One region of the Rhizobium sp. SRI_017 genome, then DNA from elsewhere that is predicted to be linked to it. Evidence: riboswitches for the same ligand, from Rfam matches in the RefSeq annotation. Region 1 holds a riboswitch; each other region holds the start of a gene.
What was found. A riboswitch is a leader RNA that binds a small molecule or an ion and turns the genes downstream of it on or off. The one in region 1 is predicted to bind cobalamin.

Region 1 (3,270 bases):
ACGCTCGACAGGAAGCTTGCCCGGCTGATGGAGCCGCGTGCTTCCACGCCGTCGAGGCGACTGGAGGCGCTCAAGGCACTCGGCGAAGCCGGTGTGCCGACGGCGATCCTCGCCTCGCCGATGATCCCGGCGCTCAACGACCACGAGCTCGAACGCATCCTCGATGCAGGCTCCGCGGCAGGCGTGAAGGAGGCGAGCTATATCCTGCTCCGCCTGCCGCTCGAAGTGAGCCCCCTCTTCCGCGACTGGTTGCTCAGGCACTACCCGGATCGCTACCGCCATGTGATGAGCCTGATCCGCTCGATGCGCGGCGGCAAGGACTACGATGCCGAGTTCGGCAAACGTATGAAGGGCGCAGGCCCCTATGCCTGGCAGATCGCCCGGCGCTTCGAGCTCGCTGCCAAGAAGTACGGCTTGACGCGCCGGTCGATCTCTTTGAATTCGAATCTCTTCGTGCCGCCCAGCGGCCATGGGGTCCAGCTCTCGCTGCTCTAGGCAGCCTTCGCTTTCGGCCGGGCTTGGCCCACTGCCCGCACGGGCCTGGCTGAATATGCACGATCGGGTTCTCCGCCAGTTCCCGATCGTGTCGAGCATGTTGAAACAACATGCTCGTGGTCCCGGTGCGCCGCCCTCGCGCCGGGACTTGCAGGGAATCGGATGAGATGCGAACTATCCCCCATGGCTCGACGTCCTTCATCCGGTTCCCTTCCCCTGCTCGAAGAGGAAATCGTCCCGACATTCCGCTTCGAGAAGGGGCTGATGCGCGATGGCTTCATGCCGGTCGCAGGCGTCGATGAAGCCGGACGCGGCCCGCTGGCCGGACCTGTGGTCGCCAGCGCCGTGATCCTCGATCCTAAGCGCATTCCGAAGGGGCTCAACGATTCCAAGCAACTGACGGCCGCACGGCGCGAGGAACTCTATGAGGAGATCCTGGCAACCGCGGAAGTCTCCATCGCTTCGCTCAGCCACACATCGATCGACCGCTTTAATATTCTCCGCGCTTCGCTCGAAGCCATGCGCCGCGCTGTCGCATCCCTGCCCAGGACCGCGCGTTTCGTGCTAGTGGACGGACGCGACGTACCGGCGGGCCTGTCATGCCACGCCAAGGCACTGATCAAGGGAGATGCACGGTCCTTTTCCATCGCCGCCGCCTCGATCGTGGCCAAGGTAACGCGCGACCGGATGATGTGCGCGGCCGGTATCAGCTATCCGCAATATGGGTTCGAGACCCATGCCGGCTATGCGACCGAGGTGCATCGGACCGCGATATCAGCACATGGACCATGTGCCATTCATCGGATGACGTTCAGTCCATTCAAGCCAATTTCCTAAGGAATTCATGGGATTGCCCCTCACCCTGGCCCTCTCCCCGCAGGCGGGGCGAGGGGACGCTAGAGACGCCGACGGTGCCACAGGTCCCTTCTCCCCGTCAAAACGGGGAGAAGGTGCCGACAGGCGGATGAGGGGCAGCGACAAACGACGTCGCCGCCGCACATTGCAAACGTGTGCGAAAATTGCTCAAACACCCTCGTCCGGTGCCCCTAGCGGGAGAATCGGGAAGCCGGTGTCAATCCGGCGCGTGCCCAACGCTGTGAGGGGGATGGAGTCGTCAGGTGCCACTGGGAGACCGGGAAGGCGGCGAAGCCAGTTGAACCCAAGCCAGAAGACCGGCCGGACACGATAGCTTCAAGGGCGAGGACGGCCCGGCGAGTGCCAGACCATGTGGGGGTACACATGCAGGCCGAACCGTCGCGCCATCAGGAGCAACTCCAGGAAAAGTGTGAAGCGGTTTTCCGTCCGGAGTTGCGCAACAGCTCAATCTCACAAGCGGGACCATTCTCCGAAGCCGAACGCGCTGCCGTCTATCGCGCCATCCACAGTCGCCGCGATGTGCGGAATGAATTCCTGCCGGATGCGATCCCGGTTGCCCTGCTGAGGCGGCTGCTGGAGGCCGCGCACGCGGCGCCATCGGTCGGCTACATGCAGCCCTGGAACTTCATCCTGATCCGCGAGGAGGAGAACCGGCGTGCGGTGCATCGCATCTTCCACGAGGCCAATGTCGAAGCCGCGGATAAACTGACAGGCGAGGTGAAGCTCAAATATATGAGCCTGAAGCTCGAAGGCATCCTCAAGGCACCGCTCAACATCTGCATTACTTGCGACCGCAAGCGCGGCGGTGACTTCGTGCTGGGGCGCACACACAATCCGGCGATGGATCTCTATTCGACTGTCTGCGCGGTGCAGAATTTCTGGCTCGCCGCCCGGGCCGAGGGCGTCGGCGTCGGCTGGGTATCGATCTTCGACCATGACCGGCTCTCTCGCCATCTCGGCCTGCCGGAGAGCGTCGAGATCATCGCCTATCTCTGCGTCGGCTATGTCGACCAACTCTATGTCCGGCCGGAACTGGCGGTGAAGGGATGGCGGGAGAAGCTGTCGCTCGACAAGCTGATCTATGAGGAGCGCTGGCCCGAGCATTCGCATGTTCTGGACTTCTATCGCGAGATCGAATGCCGGCGGCAGGCAGGCTAGTCTTTGAAGGAAGAGACGTGCGGCGCCCCCTCCCCTGACGTCGTCCTCGGGCTTGTCCCGAGGATCCGGGACGGAGCTTTATGCTCCGAGTCTCACGGCACTGCAGGGAAAACGCAAATCCTCGGGACAAGCCCGAGGATGACGTTCTGGATGCTGGCCGGCCAAACGAAAAGGCCCCGCCAGTGGCAGAGCCTTGAACTCGTCGAGAAGAACAGGCTCAGTTCAGCCGGCTCTTCACTTCGTTGACCGAATTCTTGAACAGCGTCGCGTCGGTGGCAACGTCGACCTTCGAAGCGATCAGCCTCTCGGCAGCGGCGATGGCGAGATCGACGGCAGCGGCGCGGACGGCGTTGACGGCGTCGGTTTCAGCGGCCTTGATCTTCTGCTCGGAGAGCGCGGTGCGGCGGGTGACATATTCTTCCGTCTTCGCCTTGGCGTCGGCGGCCATGGCGGAAGCCTCGCGCTTGGCGGCGGCGAGAATATGCTCGGCCTCCGCTTCGGCGTCCTTGCGCTTCTTCTGGTATTCGGCGAGCAGCGATTGAGCCTCTTCGCGGAGGTTCTTCGCGGCGTCGAGTTCAGCCTTGATCTTCGCAGCGCGATCGTCGAGGCTCTTGCCGATAATCTTCGGGGCGCCCATGTAGATCACCAACGCGAGGAAGAGAACCAGGGCGACCTGAGACCAAAGCTGGGCCCATGCAGTTGCGTCCATCGTGGATTCTCCTCAGCCCTTGGCCGCGCTGA
Region 2 (3,270 bases), on a different contig from region 1:
GTCTTGCCCGCGCCGAGAAAGCCGGTGATCACGGTGGCCGGTATCTTCTGCATGGTGGCTTAACCCTTCATCTTGAGCGGCAATCCTGCCGCCACGAAATAGACGTCCGTCGCGCTTGCCGCGACCGCCTGGTGAAGCCGGCCGGAATGATCGCGAAAATCCCGCGCCATGCGGTTCTCCGGTACAATACCCAGTCCGACTTCATTGGAAACCAGGACGAGCTTGGCGCGCGCCCGGGGCAAATGCGCAGCAAGCCGCGCGAATTCCTCGGCCATCACCCGCTCTTCCATCATCAGGTTGGTGACCCAGAGCGTCAAGCAATCGACCAGTATCACATGGGCCGGATCATCGAGCGCTTCAAGCCGTCCGACGAGATCGACCGGCTCCTCATGCGTCTGCCAGCCCTCGCCGCGGTCCGCCTGATGACGTGTGATGCGCTCGCGCATCTCCTCATCCCAGGCGCGGCCGGTTGCCAGATAATGGCGCGAGAGGCCGGTCTCGGCGACCAGCCTCTCGGCAAAGGCGGATTTGCCGGAACGCGCCCCGCCGAGCACGAGGACGGCACCAGACGGAGCAGTTGTCATATCAGGCCGTCTTGACCCAGCGGTCATTGATGGCGCCCATCGCGAGCCCCAGCACAATCCAGAACAGCAGCCCGGCCGACAGCGTCGCGACCGCAAATTCGGCGGCCAGAATGGCCGGCACGTTGCTGGTGATATCGGTCGGCTGCGGTGCGCCGATCACATGCGGCACCAGCATCAGCACGACACCCGCCGCCTTCGCCACAGGCTCCTTGCGGAGCACGATGAGATAGAGCGAAGCGGCGGTCGCAATCACCGTCCCGATCCACCAGGCCTGCCGGTCGAACAGCTCTGCTGCCGGGAAGCCCGGAAGCTCCGGCGGCAGTCCGACAGACGGCATCAGGTGGAAAGTGAGCCACGCCGCCGCACCCCACAGTGCGCCGTTGGCGAGCGTCAGCGAGCGGCCGGTTACGACGACGGCAGCCATTAGCAGCAGCGAAAAGCCGGCGCCGGCAACAAGATTGGCCATCAGCGTGCCGGTAGTACGGCCGACGCCGAACAGCATGCCGCCCTCTTCTTCCTCGGCGGCAGCGGCAGGTGCTGCGGTCGTGGCCTCAGTCTTTGACTGCTGCGCTTGCGCAGCAGTCGCGATGGAAAGCTGGAGGCCACTCGTATGCTCATGGGCCGCCGGCGCTTCGCCCTCATATTTCTCGGCTTCGAGAATGAGCGGAATGACCTTCGCGTGCTGCACCACGGTCTGGAGCGCACCAGCGATCAGCCCGGCCACAAGCGCAGCCAGGAGATATTTGACGATCATGGGAGCCCCCTTTTAGTGGCAGGGGAAGCCATTGGCGTGGCGAACGTCGTGCGCGGTATCATGCAGCACGGACGAATGCGCAAAGCCAGCGCCGAAGATCAGGAACGAACCGAGCATGAGCGCAAGAACGCCCGCGACGAGACGATCCGAAAGAGAACCGGCCAGAGTAGTAGATTTGGTAGAAACTGCAGAATGAGCCATGACAACCTCCGTGCTGCTGGCAATGAAGACCTTTGGCGCGGAAGCGCCCCCGTTTCGTTTGGCAGGTCTCCTGGCTCGCGGGTAACGGCGTGTCGCCACGCCATCGCATCGCCCTCGCCTTCCCGAAGCTTGCTGGCCTTTGCGCGTGGGGGACGATTCGTAGAGTAAAGAGGCGTCCCGCCCCGTGTTGCCGCAATGGCCGCTTCAGTGACTTTTCGGCTCTTCCGTCTCACACCGCGCCGGACACGATGTCCTGGCTCACGATGCCAGCGCGAAAAAACCGCCGGGCTTCTGCTTATCCGCTCTACAGTCGCGGGGTCGGCCGGGATGAAAACGCCCTGATTGGGTCCATTCCTCCCATTCCCTTTTGATCCCTTGGGCTTACACCCGCTGGGAACCAAACGTTATCGATCATTAGAACCACCGCCGAACCAAGTCAATCGACATATCGACGCCCGCCTTGTCCGTTTGCGCCATCCAGGAATCAAAACGGGGCGCCGAAGCGCCCCGTCGAATGGCAATGAAACCCGATCAGCAACGGCGCTTCTTGCGGCAACCGCCGTTGAACCGCACCTTGACTTTCACGCGATTCTTGAACCGGTTCTTGAAGGGCTTGACCACAACAACCGCCGGACGACGTTTGACGATCAGCACCTTGTTGCGCGGACGGACCAGCACCCACTCGGTACGCGGACGTACGCGATGGACCCGGACCGGCACGCGACTCGCGAGCCAGCCCGCATAGGTCGCAGCCGAAGCAGCGAAGATCGCCTCCGTCTGGTCTTCGGAGAGGTAGCCGGTGACCGGCGCACCGTTGTCCTGCTGCCAGGAGGCGATCGCGTCGCGGCTGCGATTGCCGAACACGCCATCGGCGCCCTGGGTGTCGTAGCCGAGCGAGCTTAGGCGACCCTGGATTTCCGCCCTCGTTTCCTTGTCAAGCGTTGCATCCTCGACGTCCTCCGAGCCCTCGGTGAACTCCGTCTGCTGCTGGTCCTGAGCGTTCTGGTTCTGCTTCGTCTTCAGGCCGCCCATATTGGAATTGGCCTGCTGTTCCTCGGGGCCGCCCTGGTCTACGTCCTGCTGGGCCTGATCGTCGCTAGGCTGCTGCTCGACCTCCTGGCTAGCCTGCTGGTCATCGCTCTGGTTGTTGTTCTTCTGGCGCTTGCCGTCGTTCTTGGTTGCCGTGTCCTGCTGGTCGCCTTCCGAAATCGTCGGATCCGGCGTCTCGGCGGCAGCGAGCTGGGCAATACGCGCCTGGGCGATCGCGGCGAACTTGCCGTTCGGATAGACTTTTATATAGGCCTCGTATTCCGTGACCGTATTGCCGTCGGAAGCGGCCTTCCAGAGGGCATATTCCTGCTCCCAGTCGGCGCCCTGTCCCTGGTCGTTGGTCTGCGCCGTCTCGGTGCTGTTCGCTGCATCGGCTGGCGTCTCGTCGGACTGTGCCTGGTCCTCGGTCTGATCCTGCGCGTCATCGGACTGAGCCTGATCTTGAGCCTGATCTTGGGCCCCATCCTGCGCATCATCAGCCGGCGCGGTATTCTGCGTCTTCTTGATCGCGACATCCGTGTCCTGCTGGTCGTCGGCCGGAGCCGTCGCGGTCAGGTTCTCGATGCGGGTCTTGGCAACCTTGGCGAATTTCCCCTGCGGGAAATCCTTGAGATACTTCTTATAGTCCTCGAGCTTGCCGGACTTGGAAACCTGGCGCCACATTTCGAGGTCCTTGGTGCC
Region 3 (3,270 bases), on a different contig from region 1:
ATCCTCGTCGACGGTCATGAAGCCATCGGCGACGCGGGCCAGGATGCGCCAGGCGACCAGCGACGGCTCGTAGCATTCCAGCATCGCCATTACGGTCGGCTCGCCATGCGGCACTTTCACCGGATGGCCGGCCCGGGCTGTCTCGACGATGCAGGCGGATCGGGCGGGATCGACGACGGTGAAGACCGGCCGCTTGTTGCCGAGCGCAATGGCGAGGTGTCCGGCGGCCGCGGCGGCAATGCCGCCGACGCCCGATTGCACGAAGACATGGGTCGGCGGCGCAGGCAGCGCACGCAGCGCCTCGCGGATGATCGCTGTGTAGCCCTGCATCACAAGGCCGGGGATCCGCTCATAACCAGGCCAGGACGTATCGGAGACGATGGTCCAGCCCTTCTCCCCGGCGACGCGTGCTGCCTCGCGCACCGAGTCGTCATAGGTCCCGGCGACGCGAATCATCTCTGCACCATAGCGGCCGATCGCGGCGACCCGCTCGTCGCTGACCCCGCCATGCACGAAGATTGCGGCCTTGGCGCCGACCAGTTGCGCGCCTTGCGCGACCGATCGCCCGTGATTGCCGTCGGTGGCGCAGGCGAAGGTCATGGCCTTGGCGATCGCCCGGATCTCCGGCGCGGAGAGTTCCGAGATATCGACGTTTCGGCCAAGCCTTCGCCCCGCCTCCTCCAGCACCAGCCGGATCACGGCATAGGAACCGCCCAGCGCCTTGAAACTGCCGAGCCCGAGCCGCCGGCCCTCGTCCTTGATGTGGATGGAGGCGACACCGATGCTCCGGGCCAGTGCAGGCAGGCCATGCAGCGGCGTCTCGGCATGGGTGTCGCGGAAACCGAGATAGCGCTCGACCTCCTTGGCGGCGGTGCTGCCGAGCGTTTCAGCGTCTTCCGGTGTCAGCGGCTTGCGATAGTCGGGGTTGGTGTTGCGCAGGAACATGATCGTCTCCTCTGATGTCCCTGAATATTATTGCAGGCGAGGCAAGATTTGCGCTCTATATTGGTCGTCACCATGCAAGTTTGTTTCGTGGATCGCCGCTCATGCGCAAGTTCGAGCTATCAGTCGCCCTCGATGAATTCGACCGCAAGATTCTCGCGATCCTGCAGCAGGACAACATGACGCCGCAGCGGACGATCGGCGAGGCGGTCAATCTCTCCGCTCCCGCGGTCCAGCGCCGGATCAAGCGGCTGACGGAGACCGGCGTCATCCAGGCCAATGTCGCGATCGTCGATCCTGAAGCCGTGGGCCAATCGATCACCATCTTCGTCGAGATCGAGGTCTTCAGCGAAACCGCGGAACAGATCGAGAGCGCCAAACGCGAATTCGCGAACACGCCCGAGATCCAGCAATGCTACTATGTCACCGGCGAGGCCGACTTCATCCTCGTCATCACAGTGCCCACCATGGCCGATTATGAAGTGCTCACCCGCCGCCTGTTCTTCGGCAACAATAATGTGAAGCGCTTCCGCACCTTCGTCGCCATGGATCGCGTCAAGATCGGGCTCGGCCTGCCGATCTAGCGCTTCTTTTTTGAACAGTTCGAAATTTTGTTTCCACACCGCCATGGCGATGTCGCAGATGATGTCGCCATGTCGCAATGACTATGGTTCAATTCCCCTCGTAAGGTGCCGGCCGCTTCGAGAGATGTGAGCCGGAGAATTGGGAAGCCGGTGGGATGCCGGCGCTGCCCCCGCAACGGTAGCGAAGTCAAAGCGCGATGGGAGTCCACTGGGCGTAATGCTTGGGAAGGAGTCGCGACGGGCCGGTCCGCATAGCTACGGACCTGCCGCTTCGAAGCCCGGAAACCAGCCTTGCCTATTGATACTCGACTGATCGCGGTGGGCGGTCGCGGGGCGGATGACCATTGCGACACGGGCGGAGACCCGGTTGCGCGATGTTCCATGCTCCCCCGAACCCTTTGGACCAGTCCCCTGGAAACGAGGACCGAAATGGATATTCGCGCAGATATGCTTAGCCGGCTGAACAACCGCAAACCCGGTTACAGCCTCGACCAGCCCTTCTATATCGATCCGGCTTTCCACCAGCTCGATCTCGAGCATATCTGGTACAAGGACTGGCTGTTCGTCGCCCACGATTGCGAAATCCCGAATGCCGGCAACTACACGACCGTTGAGGTCGGCGCCTATTCCGTCGTCCTCGTCCGCGGCCATGACGGCAAGATCAACGCGCTGCACAATTCCTGCCGCCATCGCGGCTCCCGCGTCTGCCAGGAACATCGCGGCAATGCCGCCAAGCTCGTCTGTCCTTATCACCAGTGGACCTACGATCTCGACGGCTCGCTGCTTTTCGCGCGCCAGATGGGCGACAATTTCGATGTGTCCGGCTTCAGCCTGAAGCCGGTCGCCTGCGAGAGCGCCGGCGGCTACATCTTCATCTGCCTTGCCGACGAACCGATGGATTTCGCGCCCTTCCGGGCGATGATGGAGCCCTATTTCCTGCCGCACCGCCTGCGCGACGCCAAGATCGCCTATGAGAGCACGATCATCGAGAAGGGCAACTGGAAGCTCGTCTGGGAAAACAACCGCGAATGCTACCATTGCGCCGGCAACCATCCGGAACTTTGCAAGACTTTCCCGGAAGCGCCGAGCGTAACCGGCGTGAACGGTGCTGCCGAGGATCCTGAAATCGCCGCGCATTGGGAAAAATGCGAGGCCGTCGGCCTGCCGAGCGCCTTCGTGATGGACGACGAGGGCCAGTTCCGCACCACCCGCGTGCCGTTGCTGCGCGACGCGATCAGCTACACGATCTCCGGCCGCAAGGCGGTGCAGATGCGCCTGTCGGACAATGTCAACATGGACCGCATCGGCACGCTGCTGCTGTTCCACTATCCGACGACCTGGAACCACGTGCTCTCCGACCACGCCATCACCTTCCGGGTGATGCCGCTCAGCGCAACCGAGACTGCGGTGACGACCAAATGGCTGGTCCACAAGGACGCCGTCGAGGGCATCGATTATCGCCTCGACGAACTCATCCATGTCTGGACCGAGACAAACGACCAGGACCGCCAGATCGTCGAGGAGAATGCCCGCGGCATCCATTCCCCGGCTTACCAGCCCGGCCCCTATTCGGAGATCCATGAAGGCGGTGTCGCCCAGTTCGTCGACTGGTATTCGAATTTCATGCAGGAACGCCTGACCGGCCAGAGCCGGCCGGCGCTGCGTTCCGTCGCCTGATCCGGAGACCGATGACATGAACATGATGGTGACGGGTCCAACGCTTGCCGGTCCAACGCTGGCCGGC

Region 2: linked by a shared signal. The riboswitch ahead of AC2YI2_RS08835 (CbtB domain-containing protein) and the one ahead of bluB (5,6-dimethylbenzimidazole synthase) in region 1 are both predicted to bind cobalamin.
Region 3: linked by a shared signal. The riboswitch ahead of AC2YI2_RS23595 (aromatic ring-hydroxylating oxygenase subunit alpha) and the one ahead of bluB (5,6-dimethylbenzimidazole synthase) in region 1 are both predicted to bind cobalamin.

Annotation. Positions count from the first base shown of each region.
Region 1 is NZ_JBYCZP010000001.1:104,185-107,454, forward strand. It holds gene AC2YI2_RS00545 (PA0069 family radical SAM protein) at 1-495, shown strand, start outside; gene rnhB (ribonuclease HII) at 679-1,332, shown strand; cobalamin riboswitch at 1,517-1,690, shown strand; gene bluB (5,6-dimethylbenzimidazole synthase) at 1,735-2,529, shown strand; gene AC2YI2_RS00560 (F0F1 ATP synthase subunit B) at 2,747-3,238, opposite strand; gene AC2YI2_RS00565 (F0F1 ATP synthase subunit B) at 3,251-3,270, opposite strand, start outside.
Region 2 is NZ_JBYCZP010000003.1:232,243-235,512, reverse strand. It holds gene cobW (cobalamin biosynthesis protein CobW) at 1-53, opposite strand, end outside; gene cobU (bifunctional adenosylcobinamide kinase/adenosylcobinamide-phosphate guanylyltransferase) at 60-584, opposite strand; gene AC2YI2_RS08840 (CbtA family protein) at 586-1,338, opposite strand; gene AC2YI2_RS08835 (CbtB domain-containing protein) at 1,351-1,539, opposite strand; cobalamin riboswitch at 1,583-1,956, opposite strand; gene AC2YI2_RS08830 (peptidoglycan-binding domain-containing protein) at 2,071-3,270, opposite strand, start outside.
Region 3 is NZ_JBYCZP010000012.1:65,812-69,081, reverse strand. It holds gene AC2YI2_RS23605 (diaminopropionate ammonia-lyase) at 1-945, opposite strand, end outside; gene AC2YI2_RS23600 (Lrp/AsnC family transcriptional regulator) at 1,047-1,526, shown strand; cobalamin riboswitch at 1,613-1,834, shown strand; gene AC2YI2_RS23595 (aromatic ring-hydroxylating oxygenase subunit alpha) at 1,956-3,203, shown strand.